Regions from separate parts of the Aquamicrobium sp. YD-1-mutant5 genome, predicted to be linked through region 1. Evidence: predicted binding sites of a transcription regulator. Region 1 holds the regulator's gene; each other region holds the start of a gene.

Region 1 (4,982 bases):
CGAAGACACCGCCTTTTCGCTCGGTATGGACGCACTGATCGAGGTGCATGACGAGGAAGAAACGGTGCGTGCGCTTCGCCTTTCCTCGCGCCTCATCGGCATCAACAACCGCAATCTGCGCACCTTCGAAACCTCGCTGGAAACGAGCGAACGTCTTGCCCCGATGATTCCGGCCGACAGGCTGCTCGTCGGCGAGAGCGGCATCTTCACCAATGAGGACTGCAAGCGGCTGGCCCGGAGCGGCATCGGCACTTTCCTCGTTGGCGAAAGCCTGATGCGTCAGGATGACGTTACCAGTGCCACGCGCATTCTTCTTGGGCTCGAATCAGGCGAGGCATAGCTGCCGTGAGCGAACGCCCCTCTCCGGCCGGAACCGGCCTGACGCATATTGGCGCTTCCGGAGAAGCGCATATGGTCGATGTCGGCGGCAAGGCCGAGACCGTACGGGAGGCCGTCGCCGAGGGCAGCGTTCGCATGCAGGCCGAGACGCTGGCCATGATCCTCGCAGGCAACGCCAAGAAAGGCGATGTCCTGTCGACAGCGCGCATAGCCGGCATCATGGCCGCCAAGAAGGCGCACGAGCTCATCCCGCTCTGCCATCCGCTGCTGCTCACCAAGGTCAGCGTCGACATTGAGCCGGATCACGATCTGCCGGGCCTCAGGGTTCAGGCTCTGGCGCGCGTTACCGGCAAGACCGGCGTTGAAATGGAGGCTCTGACGGCTGCGTCCGTCGCCTGCCTCACCATCTACGACATGGCCAAGGCCGTGGATCGCGCGATGATCATTTCCGACATCAGGCTTACCTCCAAGACCGGAGGAAAATCAGGCGACTACAAGGCAGAGGCCTGACATGGCGCTGGTCCCGCTGGAAACGGCGCTGCAACGCCTTCTGGAGGATGTCGGGCCCCTCGGTGGTGAAAGCGTGCCCCTGAACGATGCGTATGATCGCGTGCTTTCCGAGTCGATCGTGGCGCTGCGCACGCAGCCTCCCTTCAACGCCTCGGCAATGGATGGCTATGCCATGCGGGGCGCCGACGCGCAGATCACGGGCAGTGAGCTGGCCGTCATCGGCGAAGTGGCCGCTGGCAGCATGTTTTCAGGCTCTGTCGAAGCCGGCCAGTGCGTGCGCATCTTCACCGGCGCGCCCCTACCCGCGGGAACCGATACGGTCGTTATTCAGGAAAATGTCGACAGGCCGGCAGATGGCGTGATCCGCCTGCGTGAGCCGACCGCTGCCGGTCGCAATGTGCGGCGCGCCGGTCTGGATTTCACGACTGGCGACCTTCTCGTCGAAAAAGGCCATCTGATGCGCGCCAGCGCGCTTTCGCTCGCCGCTTCGGCCAATCACGCGCGCCTCACGGTCGTCAGACGGCCACTGGTCGCCATCATCGCCACCGGCGACGAATTGCGCCTGCCTGGAAGCGAACTGGGACCGGGTCAGATCATTTCATCCAACAGCTATGGCATCGCAGCCGCGGCCCGCGCCGTGGGCGCCGATGTTCTCGATCTCGGCATCGCACCAGATCGCGAGGATGCAATCTCGGCGCTGGTGAAACAGGCTGTTGCGGCCGGTGCGAACGTCATCGTCACATCTGGCGGAGCCTCCGTGGGCGATCACGATCTCGTTCACAAGGTTCTGACGCGCGAAGGCATGACGCTCGACTTTTGGCGGATCGCCATGCGGCCCGGCAAGCCGCTGATGTTCGGCAGAATGGACAACATCAGATGTCTGGGCCTGCCCGGAAATCCCGTGGCGAGCCTCGTCTGCTCGCAGCTTTTCCTGAAACCTCTGCTCGCCCGCCTTGGCGGCCGCCCTTTCCGTCAGGACATCAGGACAGCGACGCTCGGGGCACCGGTTTCAGCCAACGACCATCGTCAGGACTATGTTCGTGCAGCCATTGAGGAACGCGACGGCCAGCTGATTGCCACGCCCTTCGGTGTGCAGGATTCTTCCATGCTGCGCACCATGGCCGCATCAGGGGGACTGGTCATACGCGCCCCCTTCCAGCCGGCATCGGAAATCGGCGATCCCTGCCAGTTGATGATGATCGGCTGAAGCCGTCCCCGGTCGTTCTGATTTTAAGCGGTTGCGGAACACAACTGGAACATATAGTGTTTGTTCCGGGTTTGTTTTCCGATTCTGGATTCGCCGCTGCCGGGGGAACCTATGCTGACGCGCAAGCAACATGAACTGCTTCTCTTTATCCATGAGCGGTTGAAGGAGAGTGGCATTCCGCCCTCTTTCGACGAAATGAAGGAAGCGCTGGACCTTGCCTCGAAGTCGGGCATCCATCGCCTGATCACCGCACTGGAAGAACGTGGGTTTATCCGTCGCCTGCCCAATCGGGCGCGTGCGCTGGAAGTGCTGCGCCTGCCAGATTCCATTGCCCCCGGTCTGAACAGTGCGCGAAAATTTTCACCCAGCGTCATTCAGGGAAGCCTCGGGCAGCCGGCAAAGGATGTTCGCAAGCCGCAGATCGCCAGCAATGAGGATGACAGCGCCTCGGCGGTTTCCATCCCCGTGATGGGGCGGATCGCTGCGGGTGTTCCGATCGATGCGATCCAGCACAAGACACATTCCATTTCGGTGCCGCCGGAAATGCTGTCGGGCGGCGAGCATTATGCCCTCGAAGTTCGGGGCGACTCCATGATCGAAGCCGGCATTTTCGATGGCGATACCGTCATCATCCGCAACGGCGATACAGCCACCCCGGGCGATATAGTCGTGGCACTCGTTGACGAGGAGGAAGCAACCCTGAAGCGGTTCCGTCGCAAAGGCGCCTCCATCGCGCTTGAAGCCGCCAATCCGGCTTACGAAACCCGGATTTTCGGACCCGACCGCGTCAAGGTGCAAGGCAGGCTGGTCGGATTGATCCGCCGTTACTGATCCGGAAATGAAACAGAACGAACCGGATTTTTTGCCTTCCATCCGTTCTGAGGAACATTGTTTATCAGCATCTTAAAACAACATCCTGAGGAAATGATTGAAATGTTGAGGTCGCCATTTGAGCGCTCTCAAAGCGTTGATCGCCGATAGCTAAAGGGCACTTTACGACCTGTACGATCGGTGAGCAGATTTTAGCTCCATAGGCGAGCGGCCCGTCCAGCTATCTGTCACGATGGTCGATTTTCCTGCGTAACTGGGTCTGCATTTGATCCACCCGCAGAAACGGACCTGCCAGACGAGGCGGAAACCGTTCCGGATACGCCCTGTCTTTATCGCTTATTCGATCTTGTCCGGGGCTGAGAGAACAGGCGTTTCCGCAGGTGCTGAGGCAACTTTTCTCTCATAGGGCGGCAAGCCACGTGCTTCCCGCGAGTATCGGCGCTGGGTGTGCCATGGCCGATAATCCCCTTCGATTGCGAAGCGCACCTTTGGCTCTCCGATGATTGGCAATGAATTTCCGACTGGAACACCAGAAGCAGCGTCGACCTTTTCCAGATAGACTTCGGCACTTCCCTTTTGCGCCAGCTTCCGACGGGTCACCACAATTGCCTGAGATTTTCGGCACGGGTTACGCATCACCGCGTCCTCGATCACGATGACTGTTGCATGGGCACATGCTTTGGCGGCCATACCCGCATCCTGAACCTGCACGACAAGCAGACCAGAGGGACTGCGCAAAGCACATGTTTTCTCGGAGCATACAAACCCTGCTGCTTTGCTTTCCTGCCTCGCAGGAGCGATAAAATCCTGCAGAAAAATACCCTCGTCCGGCGGCTTTACGCGGGTTGGCGGCAATATCGTTTCTGCATCCATCGCCCGGCTCCAGTTATCCATGGTGAAGGCACTCGGGCGGGGGCGGTTGACCGCAACCTGCCCCCCTTCCATGGCGACGGCAATCAGCCGGGCATCTTCTGAAATGAGAATGTCAGGCGTTCGGGCAGAGCCAAGCGTCAGCATACTGCCTATGGCGAATGGCAGTGCGACAAGGCGCAGCCATGTTGTCGTCATCGTTGCAATCACCAGCGCAATCGTCGCCAGAAGCACTGCCTCGGGTGGAATCAGCCCGATCGCGTCGACTGGCGACATGTCCGCGATCTTTTCGGAAAGGAAAATCACTGCCGTCAGCCCCTTGCCCATGATTTGCAAGAGAGGGCCATCCAGCCCGAAAGGCATGGCGAGCGATGCAAAAACGGCAAATGGCATGACGATGATCGAGACGACGGGCATCACCGCCAGATTGGCCAGCAGGCTGAGCGGTGCAATGCGCTGAAAATGCCATGCCGCGTAGAGGGTCGTGGCAACGCCGGCAACCACGGACGTTGCGGCAAGGCCAACCATCATGGTGACCAGAGCGCGGATCAGCGACCGAGCGAGACCGGACTTTTTGTAAACCCGCGCAACAGGTCGGCGCGCCTTGTAGTCCGACCATGCCGCATAGGCGCCGACCAGCGCCGCCGTTGCCGCGAACGACATCTGAAAACTCGGCCCCACCACCTCATGGGGCGTGACCAGGATGACGATGATCGCCGAAATAGCGAGATTGCGCATGGTCAGCGCGCTGCGGTCGAACAGCACGGCCACCAACATCACGGCCAGCATGATGAACGAGCGCACGGCAGCCACCACCATGCCGGATATCAGCAGGTAGGCGAAAATCGCAAAAAGCGCGGTAAGGGCTGCATATTTCCTGACCGGATGACGGGAGGAAAAATCCGGGAATGCGGCGAACAATCCGCGCATCAATCCCATCACCGTACCCGCCACCAGCGCCATATGCAGGCCGGATATGGAGATGATGTGATAGATGCCGGTCTTGCGCATTGCCTCGTTTATCTCTTCTGGAATGCCCGCCCGCACCCCGACGATCAGCGCTGCCGCGATCTCGCCTTCTGGCCCGCCGATGCTGTGCCTGATGCGCCCGGCAACCGCCTGCCGCCCCCGCTCGATCGCTGCACTGACGCGGGTAGCCAGCGGCGCGACAGTCTGCTCGGACAGCTTTGGTCCGGAGAGAAAGAAACCGCTCGCGCCAATGCCA
Region 2 (4,982 bases), on a different contig from region 1:
CGCAAGGTGCTGGCTGACAAGACCGATGCAAAGGTTGACGCCGATCTGTTCAAGACTTCGGTTGCAGAAGTGAAGGCCCGCCTCAACTGAGCGAGGCCGGTTTCGGAATAATCAAAAGCCGCTGGGGTAACCCGGCGGCTTTTTTCTTTTCAAAAAGTGGGCGAGGTGAAGGGGTCAGAAGTTTCTGCTGGAGAGGATGAGACGACCCGTCTTCCCGATCAACGAGTTTTGACGCTGCCGTTGTCCTCGCGGGCGTGATTCCAACCTGAAGTGAAGTTGGAAAAGGCTTGCAGCGTGCTTTCTGAGCCGTACGCAGCGGAGCATCATGAGCGCAGGCTGAGCGGTTTCGAAACTCAGGAGAATGAGAAGCTGCTTTTACTCTTCGCCTTCCGCTTTGCGGAAAGGGGCGAAGGAAATCCGGTGCAGCCGCTTTACCGGACCGTGAGCCTTGATGGCCGTGCGATGGCGGGCCGTTGCGTAACCCATGTGAATCTCGAACCCGTATTGGGCATGTATCCGCCCGCAGTCGGCCATCATGCGGTCGCGCATCACCTTGGCGACGATGGAGGCTGCGGCAATGGATTGCGAGCGCTGGTCGCCTTTGACCAGTGCGCGGCCGAGGCAGGGCAGGCCGGGTGGTACGTCACGGCCATCGGCGAGCGCAAGCTTCGGCTGAACGGAAAGAGCGCAGACGGCGCGGCGCATGGCTTCAAGGCTGGCCTTGCGGATATCGCCGGCATCGATGCTCTCGGCGCAGACGGAAGAGATGCCGACAGCGCGGGCCGCACTCAGCACCGTTTCGAACAGGGCTTCGCGCTGGGCATGGCTGAGGCGTTTGGAATCGTCCAGCCCCGGCGGAATATTGTCTGGGTCCAGCACCACCGCCGCCGCCACAACAGGACCCGCGAGGGGACCCCGCCCCGCCTCATCCATGCCTGCCACAGGCCACAGGCCTTCGGCTCTTGCCGATGTCTCGAATGAGAAATCGGGGCGCTGGACGATATCGAAGAGAAGTGGAGAATCGGGGCGTAAGCGAACCATGATGCGGCGAAGTTCGCACTGGCCCCGATTCTCCGCAAGCCCCTGCCGCCGAGGGGAGCGGCGGGCAGGGGAAGCCGGAGGCGGGGGGAACGCCTTCCGGCCGAAGACAAGCCGGGACGACGGCTTGTCAGGACGAACATTCAAGAGCAGTCCTGCTCTCCACAGAAACCCTCTCAGCCCTTGTCTCACTCAACTCCAAACACAAACCGCTGCCGATCCAGCCGACCCGATTTTGCTCGAATGGCTACAGGAAACACATACGCTGGTGCCGTTCTCCCGGGTGTGCGCCAGCGCCGTTGCAATCTGTTCCGAAGCTTCGGGGGACAAGATCCGGTTCCCGCTTCTTCGACGTCTTTCTGGCCGGGCAGACATCAGGCCGGCCTTCGCCTTCCAAACCCGACCTGCCCCCGGTTTCAGAGCAGCATCAGCTGTTCGCTGTGCTTCCCGGCTACGAACTGGTCGGTTCGCAGACTGAGGCGCTGTGTATTGAGGCCAAGTTTTTTGGCTGCAATCTCAAAACGCCGGCCGATCTGCCATGCGTAGGGGCCGGCGCCTTTCATGCGCTTGCCCCATTCCGCGTCATAGTCCTTGCCGTCGCGCATGGAGCGGATAAGGGACATGACGTGCCTGTAGCGGTCCGGATAGTTGCGCAGCAGCCAGTCCTTGAAGATGGGCGCCACTTCCAGCGGCAGGCGCAGCACCACATAGCCGGCCTCGCGCGCTCCGGCGGCGCGTGCCGAATCGAGGATGCGCTCCAGTTCCTGATCGTTGAGTCCCGGGATGATCGGGGCCACCAGAACGGATGTCGGGATGCCCGCATCTGTAAGCTGCCGAATGGTTTCCAGTCGCTTGGTCGGCGTCGCCGCGCGCGGTTCCATCGTGCGGGCCAGCCTGCGGTCCATGGTTGTGACCGACAGGGCCACCTTGGCAAGGCCCCGCTCCGCCATGCGTGCCAATATGTCGATGTCGCGGGTGACCAGCGCCGACTTGGTGACGATGCCGACCGGATGGCCGCGCGCCTCCAGCACTTCCAGTATCTCGCGCATGATCCGGTACTGCTTCTCGATTGGCTGGTACGGATCGGTGTTGGTGCCGATGGCGATGGTGCGCGGCGTGTAGCCTTCCTTCGACAGTTCCTTGTCCAGCAGGCGCGCCGCATCCGGCTTGGCAAACAGCCTGGCCTCGAAATCCAGCCCCGGCGACAGGCCCATATAGGCATGGGTAGGGCGTGCGAAGCAGTAGACGCAGCCATGCTCGCAGCCGCGATAGGGGTTCACCGAACGGTCAAAGGAAATGTCGGGGGAGCTGTTGCGGGTGATGATTGTGCGCGGCCGTTCCACCTGAACTTCCGTCTTGAACGGCGGCAATTCCTCGAGGCTTTCCCAGCCATCGTCGAACACATGGCGGCTGACCGGCTCGTAGCGACCGGAGGGATTGATGCCGGCGGCGCGCCCGCGAGCCCTGTCGGGCCTCAGGCGCAGGCCGCTCTGCTCTATCATCGCATTGGCCATTTCGCTGCGTCCCGTTCCGAAAGCTGCAACATCCGCCTGCACGATTGGTTCCATCCTGGCCTTCTCCCAAGAGGTGGGCTGAGACTGTCGAATCTCTGTTCTCATGAAATTATTCCTATCCCAAAATGAGAACAAATCAAGAACTTTGTTATGCGAACCGGGCCGGTCCGACTTGAAACTGGCGCTGTTCCAGCCTGTGGGCTATCAGGCGTTTATGCTCAGCGTCATCATCGAGACCTGCAACGACGAGGAAGCTCTGGCACGGACGCTCGCTTCGCTGGTGTCGGGTGCGGTGGAGGGGCTGGTGCGTGATGTCGTCGTCTGCGATCTGGGCTCCGGCGACTCAACACGTCAGGTCGCGGAGCATGCAGGTTGCGTGTGGACGACAGGCGGCATCGCCGATGCCGTCAAAACGGCGAAAGGCGATTGGCTGCTGCTGGTGGAACCGGGCGCGCGCCTGCTCGGCGACTGGACGGAAGCAGTGGCGGTTCACGCGGCCCGCTCCGGCACGGCAGCGCGGTTTTCGAGAGACCGGTCAAGCCGGGCACCCTTCCTCGCGCGCATCCTTTCACGGCCGGGGCCTCTGGCGCAGGGGCTGCTTTTGCCACGCAGGCAGGCCGTGGTGCTCGCGCGGCACGCAGATAGTGCCGCAGCACTCGCAAGAGGGCTCTCGCTGAAAACCCTGAAGGCTGCGATCCTGCCGGCAGCCCGCAAGGAGAAGAAGCGCGACGGGCTCTACTCCAGAGCATCGGACCGAAAAGTGGAGTCCGGTTTTCGGTGATTCCGATGCTCTCTCAGTAATTCAGATCGTCCTTTGTGCGTCCGAATTGACGCACGGCGATCTGGCAGGACGGTTGCGCGCTGAGCTGTCAGGCCATGAGGCGCAGGCTCCGTCGTTGCTACACGAAGGGCTGCCCGACCTTGTGCTTCGCCGGCACCAGCCGCTTCAGATAGGCATAGCCTTCTTCGGAAAGCCGGTTTTCCTGCCGGTGCAGGAAGCTGTCCGGCATGTGCCGCGTCTTGCCGGCAACATCGGCGAGCGGAACTCTGGCGAGGACCGTGCTGCCGTCATGCTGAAGCGCAACCGAGCCGCTGCCTTCGCTCGCAACCTGCACCGCGAAGGCGCCGGCTTCGAAGGCTTCACGGGCATCTGTCTGGCTGATGGAGCCGACATTGCCGCGCAGCAGGAAGCCGAAGGCATCTACCCGCGCGCGCTTGCCGGGAAGATGTTCGGCAAGCGCGTGTTCCAGCGCTGCGGTCAGGTCGCTGCCGGAAAGTTTCACATTGCCGTGCTGGTCGCGTTCCAGCCGCTCCGGCGGTACGAGGCTTTCCACAAGCGCTTTGCCATCGGCCGTGGAGACGCCTTCCGACACTGCGACCACGCAGCGTCCGTGGCGGTCGTAGGTCGAGCGGACATCATCGATGAAACGTGGAATGTCGAAGGCGCGTTCCGGCACATAGATGAGGTGCGGGCCGCTCATCTCGTCCTGCTGCCATGCGGCGGAAGCGGCGGTGAGGAAGCCGGCATGACGGCCCATGACGATGCCGACATAGATGCCGGGCAGGGCGCGGAAATCGAGATCGACCGACAGGAACGCTCCGGCGACGAACTCGGCTGCCGAGATAAAGCCCGGCGTATGGTCGTTTTCCACCAGATCGTTGTCGATGGTCTTGGGCGCATGCACCATGGCGATGGAACCGCCGGCCGCATCGCTGAGAATCTGCTGGGTGCCGGCGGTGTCGTTGCCGCCGATATAGATGAAGGCTTCCGCATCGACCTTCTTCAGGCCCGACAGGATCAGGTCGCAATAGGCGGCATCTGGCTTGTCGCGGGTGGAACCCAGCGCCGAACCGGGGGTGCCGGCGATGAGGCGCAGCCGTTCCTCGGGAAGGTCGGTGAGATCGGCATAATTGCTGTCGCGTATGCCGCGCACGCCATGCAGGGAACCGAGCACGCGCGCACCGGGATGGCGCTTGCGAACCTCAAGAACCGCGCCGGCCAGCGTCTGGTTGATGACCGCGGTGGGGCCGCCGCCTTGCGCGATGACGAAAGTTCTGGCCATGCTGACCTCCCGAATGCTCGAAATATATACGACTGCGCGTCTTGTATCGACGCGCAGTCGCATATTCAAACCGATTCGGGACGTGGGTCAGATAACGACCACCGGATTGCGCTTCGAGGCGCGGTTGTAGAGGTCGATGATGTCCTGATTGATCAGCCGCACGCAGCCTGACGAAACGGACTGGCCGATGCTCCACCATTCTGGCGAACCATGGATGCGGTAGAGCGTGTCCTGACCGTTCTGGAAGATATAGAGGGCACGCGCGCCGAGCGGATTGTCGAGCCCGCCGGGCTGGCCGTTCTGCCATTTGACGAGTTCCGGCCGGCGGCCGATCATCTCGCGCGGCGGCGTCCAGGTTGGCCATTCG
Region 3 (4,982 bases), on a different contig from region 1:
CATTTTCGCCGCCCGTCCGCAGCACGCTCAGATGGTGGTGCGCATCAATGCGCTGTCCAGCGAATGGGGCGAGGATGATCTCGCGGCGGTCGTTGCCTGTAAACCGGATGCCATCCTGCTGCCCAAGGTCGATACGGCGCGCGACGTGCTGGAAGCAAACGACCGTCTGGACGAACTCGACGAGGATGCCGCCATCGCCCTGTGGGCGATGATCGAGACGCCCCGGGGGCTGATGAACAGCGGCGCCATCGCCGAGCTCGGGCGCGATCCCGCCTCGCGGCTTTCCTGCTTCGTGATCGGAACCAACGACATCGCCAAGGAAACCGGCGTCTCGCTTAAGCCCGACCGGCGTTATGTGATGCCGTGGCTGATGCAGATATTGCTCGCCGCGCGTGCCGGCGGGCTCGATATGCTCGATGGCGTCTACAATGATTTCCGTGATGCCGAAGGATTTCTCCGGGAATGCGCGGAAGGGGCCAGCATGGGCTTCGACGGCAAGACGCTGATCCACCCTTCCCAGATCGAGGCCGCCAATGCTGCCTTTTCGCCTGAGCCTTCCGCCCTTGCCGCGGCACAGGCCATTGTCGATGCCTTCGCGCATCCCGAAAACCGGGACAAGGGCGTGATCGCTCTTGACGGGCGCATGGTGGAGCGCCTGCATCTGGCGCAGGCCGAAAAACTGCTGGCGAAAGCGGCCGCCATCGCTGCATGATGGCGCCTCCGTTTCTCACAGGAAGATACGATGCGACTCTACCGTTTTCTGACCGCCGTCGATGACGCCACCTTCTGCCACAAGGTGACGGCTGCCCTGAACAAGGGCTGGCATCTCTACGGCTCGCCCACCTATGCCTATGACAAAAAAGAAAAGGTCATGCGCTGCGGGCAGGCGGTGGTGAAGGATGTCGAGGGGCAGGAGTATGAGCCCGGCGAAACGAAGCTCAGCGACTGGTAAAGGGCCCGGAGCAGCGGGCGTTCTGACGAATGCTGCTCTGGTCTCGTTCTTTGCCGTATTTATGCGACGTCAGACGATTTGGTCTGACTGCAACATGATCTAAACACCCAGCCGGGTTTTGGGCGCCTCATATTGCGCGGAATAGGTATCCGCCATCGCCTCTTCGCGGCTTGAGGACAGGTCCTCGAACGGGATCGGCCGATCGAACTGGCTGATGGTGAAATCCCACTTTATCCCGCCGATCCGGTTGTAGAAGCGCGTGCCGTCCGGCGTCCGGGTCTTGAGAATGTCGCCGCCCAGCATATCCTGCGCCACAAGTGCGGTGACGCTGCACTGGCCTGTGGCCGGATTATCCGCTCGCCACCGGCTGTAAGTCTCCGCGCTCCATGCCGCCATGAGCCTTGCATATAGTTCCAGTGGTATGATTTCGCTGCCTTTCGTCATTCCGACGACGCTTCGATGCGCTCCATGTCGTCGTCGGAAAGGCCGAAATGGTGGCCGATCTCGTGGATCAGCACATGGGTGACGATGTCGCTCAGCGTTTCCTCGTTCTCGGCCCAGTAATCGAGGATGGCGCGCCGGTAGAGGGTGACGCGGTTCGGCCCCTCGCCCGTGGCGGGGTTCCAGCGTTCGGCGATACCGCGTCCCTCGAACAGGCCGAGCAGATCGAAAGGCGTTTCCAGCGCCAGATCGTCCATGATCTCGTCGGTCGGGAATTCCGCCACCTGGATGATGATCTCGCCGGTCAGCGTGCGGAATTCCTCGGGCAGATGCGCATAGGCCTCCAGCGCCAGCATCTCCATTTCCTCCAGCGAGGGGGAGAGTTCTCCGTGCCAGGTGCGTGTCTTGTAGATGCGGGCCATGCTTCGTCCTTCTTTCCCGCGGCATATAGGCTTTTGCGCGCGGCTGGGCAAACGCTGATGCACAGGCAGGGTCTTTCGAAGGAATAAATTCTTATCTTGTCTGCTTGACTCCTGAGTTCGGCTCTGGAATCTATAAGAACATAACAGGAACAAATAAGAGAGATCGACCGCCATGGCGAATCGCGCCGTGGCGCGGGACGCCGTTTTTGCCCTGCGCCGGGAAATTGCGAGAATTGAAGGCGCGCTGCCGCAGCGCCTTGAAGTGCCTGTGGGAGCGGAAGGCGAAGGGGAGGCCCCGCGCCTGCCCATCGGCGTCGGCAGTCTCGACAGGCTGCTCGGCGGCGGGCTCATGCGGGCGGCGCTGACCGAGATCCATGGTCGTGAAACGCGCGATGCCGGTGCGGTCGCCGGTTTTGCGCTGGCTCTGGCCGGTCTGCTGCTGGGGCAGGCGAAGGAACCGGGCCTCGTGCTGTGGGTCGGCATGTCGGGTGTGTTGCATGAGGCCGGCCTTCCCCATGTCGTGGGCGCGCAGGCGCTGTCAGGTCTTGCGCCGGAGCGGCTTCTGCTGGCGCAGGCACCGAAGCTTGCCGATGCGCTGTGGGTGGCGGAGGAGGCAATTCCGCTGCAGAAGCTGGCCGCCGTGGTGGTGGAAGTGCACGGCAACCCCGAAAGGCTCGACCTCACCGCCACGCGCCGCCTGCATCGCCGCGCGCAGGCGGCCGGCCGGCCGGTGCTGCTCCTGCGTCAGGCGGCACGGCCTGAAGCCACCGCAGCTCCCGTGCGCCTTGTCGTCTCGCCGGCATCGTCCGGCATGCGCAGCACGCTTGCCGGCCCGCTCGAAGGCTCCATCGGCCTGCCTGCCTTCGCCGTCTCGCTCGACAAATCCCCTGCCGTCCTGCCGGGCCTGTTCACACTGGAGTGGAATTCCGATGCTTGCCGTTTCACCGAAAGAGCAAATCCGCAAATCGGAACAGCGGATCCTGTCGCTGTGGTTTCCCTATCTGGCCGCGGAGCGGGTGCTGCGCCGGCGTCTGGGCAGGTCGTGGCGTTCCGCACACAAGGCGCATCCACCGCTGGTGCTGAGCCTGCAGCGTCACAACACGGTGCAGGTCGCGGCCCTCGACGCACGGGCTGAGGCGCTGGGCCTGAAGCGCGGCATGGGCCTTGCCGATGCGCGGGCCATGCATCCGGCCCTCGATGTGGTCGAAGCCGATCCGGCAGGCGAGCGCCGCCTGCTGGAAGCGCTTGCCGACTGGTGTGACCGCTACACGCCGCTGGTGGCGCTGGACGGCGAGAACGGGCTGTTTCTCGACGTCACCGGCTGCACCGCGCTGTTCGGCGGGGAGAAGCCGATGCTGGAGATGGTGCTGGCGCAATTCTTCGATCAGGGTTTTGACGTGCGTGCCGGCCTTGCCTCGACGCCCGGGGCCGCATGGGCGGCGGCGCGGTTTCAGGGAAGGCTGGTGGTCGCACCGGGTGCCGAGACAGACCTGCTGGCACGGCTGCCGCCGCAGGCGCTGCGCCTTGACGCACAGCTCTGCACGGGGCTCGACAGTGTCGGCCTGCGCAGCATTGGCGAGATCATAGCCGCACCGCGCGCGCCGCTTGCCCGCCGCTTCGGCCGGCACCTGATGCTGCGTCTCGATCAGGCGCTTGGCCGCGTCGACGAGGCGGTGTCGCCGCGCCTGCCGGTGCCGGCGCTGGTCGTGGAGCGGCAACTGGCCGAGCCGGTCGTGCTTACCGAGGACATCGAGCGGCTGGTGCAGATACTGGCCCTGTCGCTGAAAGGCGATCTGGAGCGGCGCGGCGAGGGTGCGCGGCAGCTTGGCCTGTCGCTGTTCAGGGTCGATGGCGCGGTCAGCCGCATCGCTGTTGCCGCATCGCTGCCGCTGCGCGACCCGGACAGGATTCACAAGCTGTTTCGCGAAAGGCTGGCCGCCGCCGGCGGCGATTTCGACGCCGGTTACGGCTTCGATCTCGTGCGCCTTGCCGCCTTTTCGACCGCGCCTTTCGACATGCGCCAGACGGATCTTTCCGGTGAGGCCGGCACGGGGGAGGAGGATCTCGCCCTGTTCGCGGACCGCGTGCGGGCAAGGCTGGGGCGCGGGGCCGTGATGCAGCCGGTGGCGGTCGGGAGCCATGTTCCCGAACGGGCCGTCGCCCTGCAACCCTTTGCCGGGAAGCTTCCCGAGGCCGGCACCGCAGGCGTGTCTCGGCCCGCGCTGCTGGAGCGGCCGGTGCGCCTGTTCGGCCGGCCCGAGCCGGTCGAGGTGCCGGCCACCGAATTGCCGGAAGGCCCGCCGATGCGGTTCCGCTGGCGGCGTGCCCTGCACAGCGTGGTGCGCGCCGAAGGGCCGGAGCGCATCGCCCCCGAATGGTGGCGCAATGGCGAAGAGGTGCCGGAGCGCGATTATTACCGCGTCGAGGACAGCGAAGGCCGCCGCTACTGGCTCTATCGGCTCGGCCATCATGAAGCCGGCCAGCCGCCGCCGCGCTGGTTCATGCACGGGCTGTTCGCATGAACGCTTCTGCTGCCGGAAGCGGCGTGCCCGCCTATATCGAGTTCGGCGTGCAGTCGAATTTCTCGCTGCTGCGCGGGGCCTCGCGGCCGGAAGAGCTTGTGGTGACGGCCTGCGCGCTGGGCCATGCCGGCATGGGACTGGCGGATCGCAACACGGTGTCGGGTGTGGTGCGGGCGTGGAGCCAGTCGAAGGCGATCCGGTTTTCGGAAAAAGGCGAAGCGCATGTGCTGCCCTATCATCCCGGCTGCCGGCTGGCCTTCGCCGATGACACGCCCGACGTGCTCGCCTATCCGCAGAACCGCAGGGGCTGGGGGCATCTGTGCCGGCTGCTGACGACAGGCAATCTGCGCGAGGGAAGCGAAAAGGGTGTTTCGCTGCTTTATCTGGACGATCTGCTGGAGTGGGGCGACGATATTTCGCTCGCCATCCTGCCCGATCCACTGGGGCCTCCTGCCGAAGCCCTTGCCCTGCTTGCCCGGCTGAAAGACCGTTTCGGCAGCAACCTTTGGCTGGCTGTCGCGCCCGACTATCGCGGCAATGACCGCTTCCGGCTGGCGCAGGCTGAGGCCCTTGCCGATCAGGCCGGCCTGCCGCTGATGGCGACCAATGACGTGCTTTATCATGCTGCCGAACGGCGGCCCCTTC

What was found. Region 1 encodes LexA, which represses DNA repair genes until DNA is damaged. Its sites were predicted from a motif close to TGTTCNNNNTGTGTTCNG; they were not measured.
Region 2: a site for LexA is predicted at 2,680-2,697, ahead of AC5XE7_RS13170 (PA0069 family radical SAM protein). Genes of this name have one in related genera too.
Region 3: a site for LexA is predicted at 1,950-1,967, ahead of AC5XE7_RS07360 (ImuA family protein). Genes of this name have one in related genera too.

Annotation. Positions count from the first base shown of each region.
Region 1 covers NZ_JCAKKP010000001.1:345,695-350,676, reverse strand. The annotation lists gene trpC (indole-3-glycerol phosphate synthase TrpC) at 1-340, shown strand, start outside; gene moaC (cyclic pyranopterin monophosphate synthase MoaC) at 346-849, shown strand; gene AC5XE7_RS01685 (molybdopterin molybdotransferase MoeA) at 851-2,056, shown strand; gene lexA (transcriptional repressor LexA) at 2,168-2,887, shown strand; gene AC5XE7_RS01675 (ComEC/Rec2 family competence protein) at 3,224-4,982, opposite strand, start outside.
Region 2 covers NZ_JCAKKP010000008.1:99,608-104,589, reverse strand. The annotation lists gene AC5XE7_RS13180 (F0F1 ATP synthase subunit B) at 1-90, shown strand, start outside; gene rnhB (ribonuclease HII) at 376-1,041, opposite strand; gene AC5XE7_RS13170 (PA0069 family radical SAM protein) at 1,455-2,606, opposite strand; gene AC5XE7_RS13165 (glycosyltransferase family protein) at 2,725-3,333, shown strand; gene AC5XE7_RS13160 (diphosphate--fructose-6-phosphate 1-phosphotransferase) at 3,452-4,615, opposite strand; gene AC5XE7_RS13155 (L,D-transpeptidase) at 4,703-4,982, opposite strand, start outside.
Region 3 covers NZ_JCAKKP010000003.1:608,987-613,968, reverse strand. The annotation lists gene AC5XE7_RS07380 (HpcH/HpaI aldolase/citrate lyase family protein) at 1-712, shown strand, start outside; gene AC5XE7_RS07375 (DUF1737 domain-containing protein) at 743-952, shown strand; gene AC5XE7_RS07370 (YunG family protein) at 1,052-1,396, opposite strand; gene AC5XE7_RS07365 (metallopeptidase family protein) at 1,393-1,815, opposite strand; gene AC5XE7_RS07360 (ImuA family protein) at 1,988-2,950, shown strand; gene AC5XE7_RS07355 (Y-family DNA polymerase) at 2,892-4,337, shown strand; gene AC5XE7_RS07350 (error-prone DNA polymerase) at 4,334-4,982, shown strand, end outside.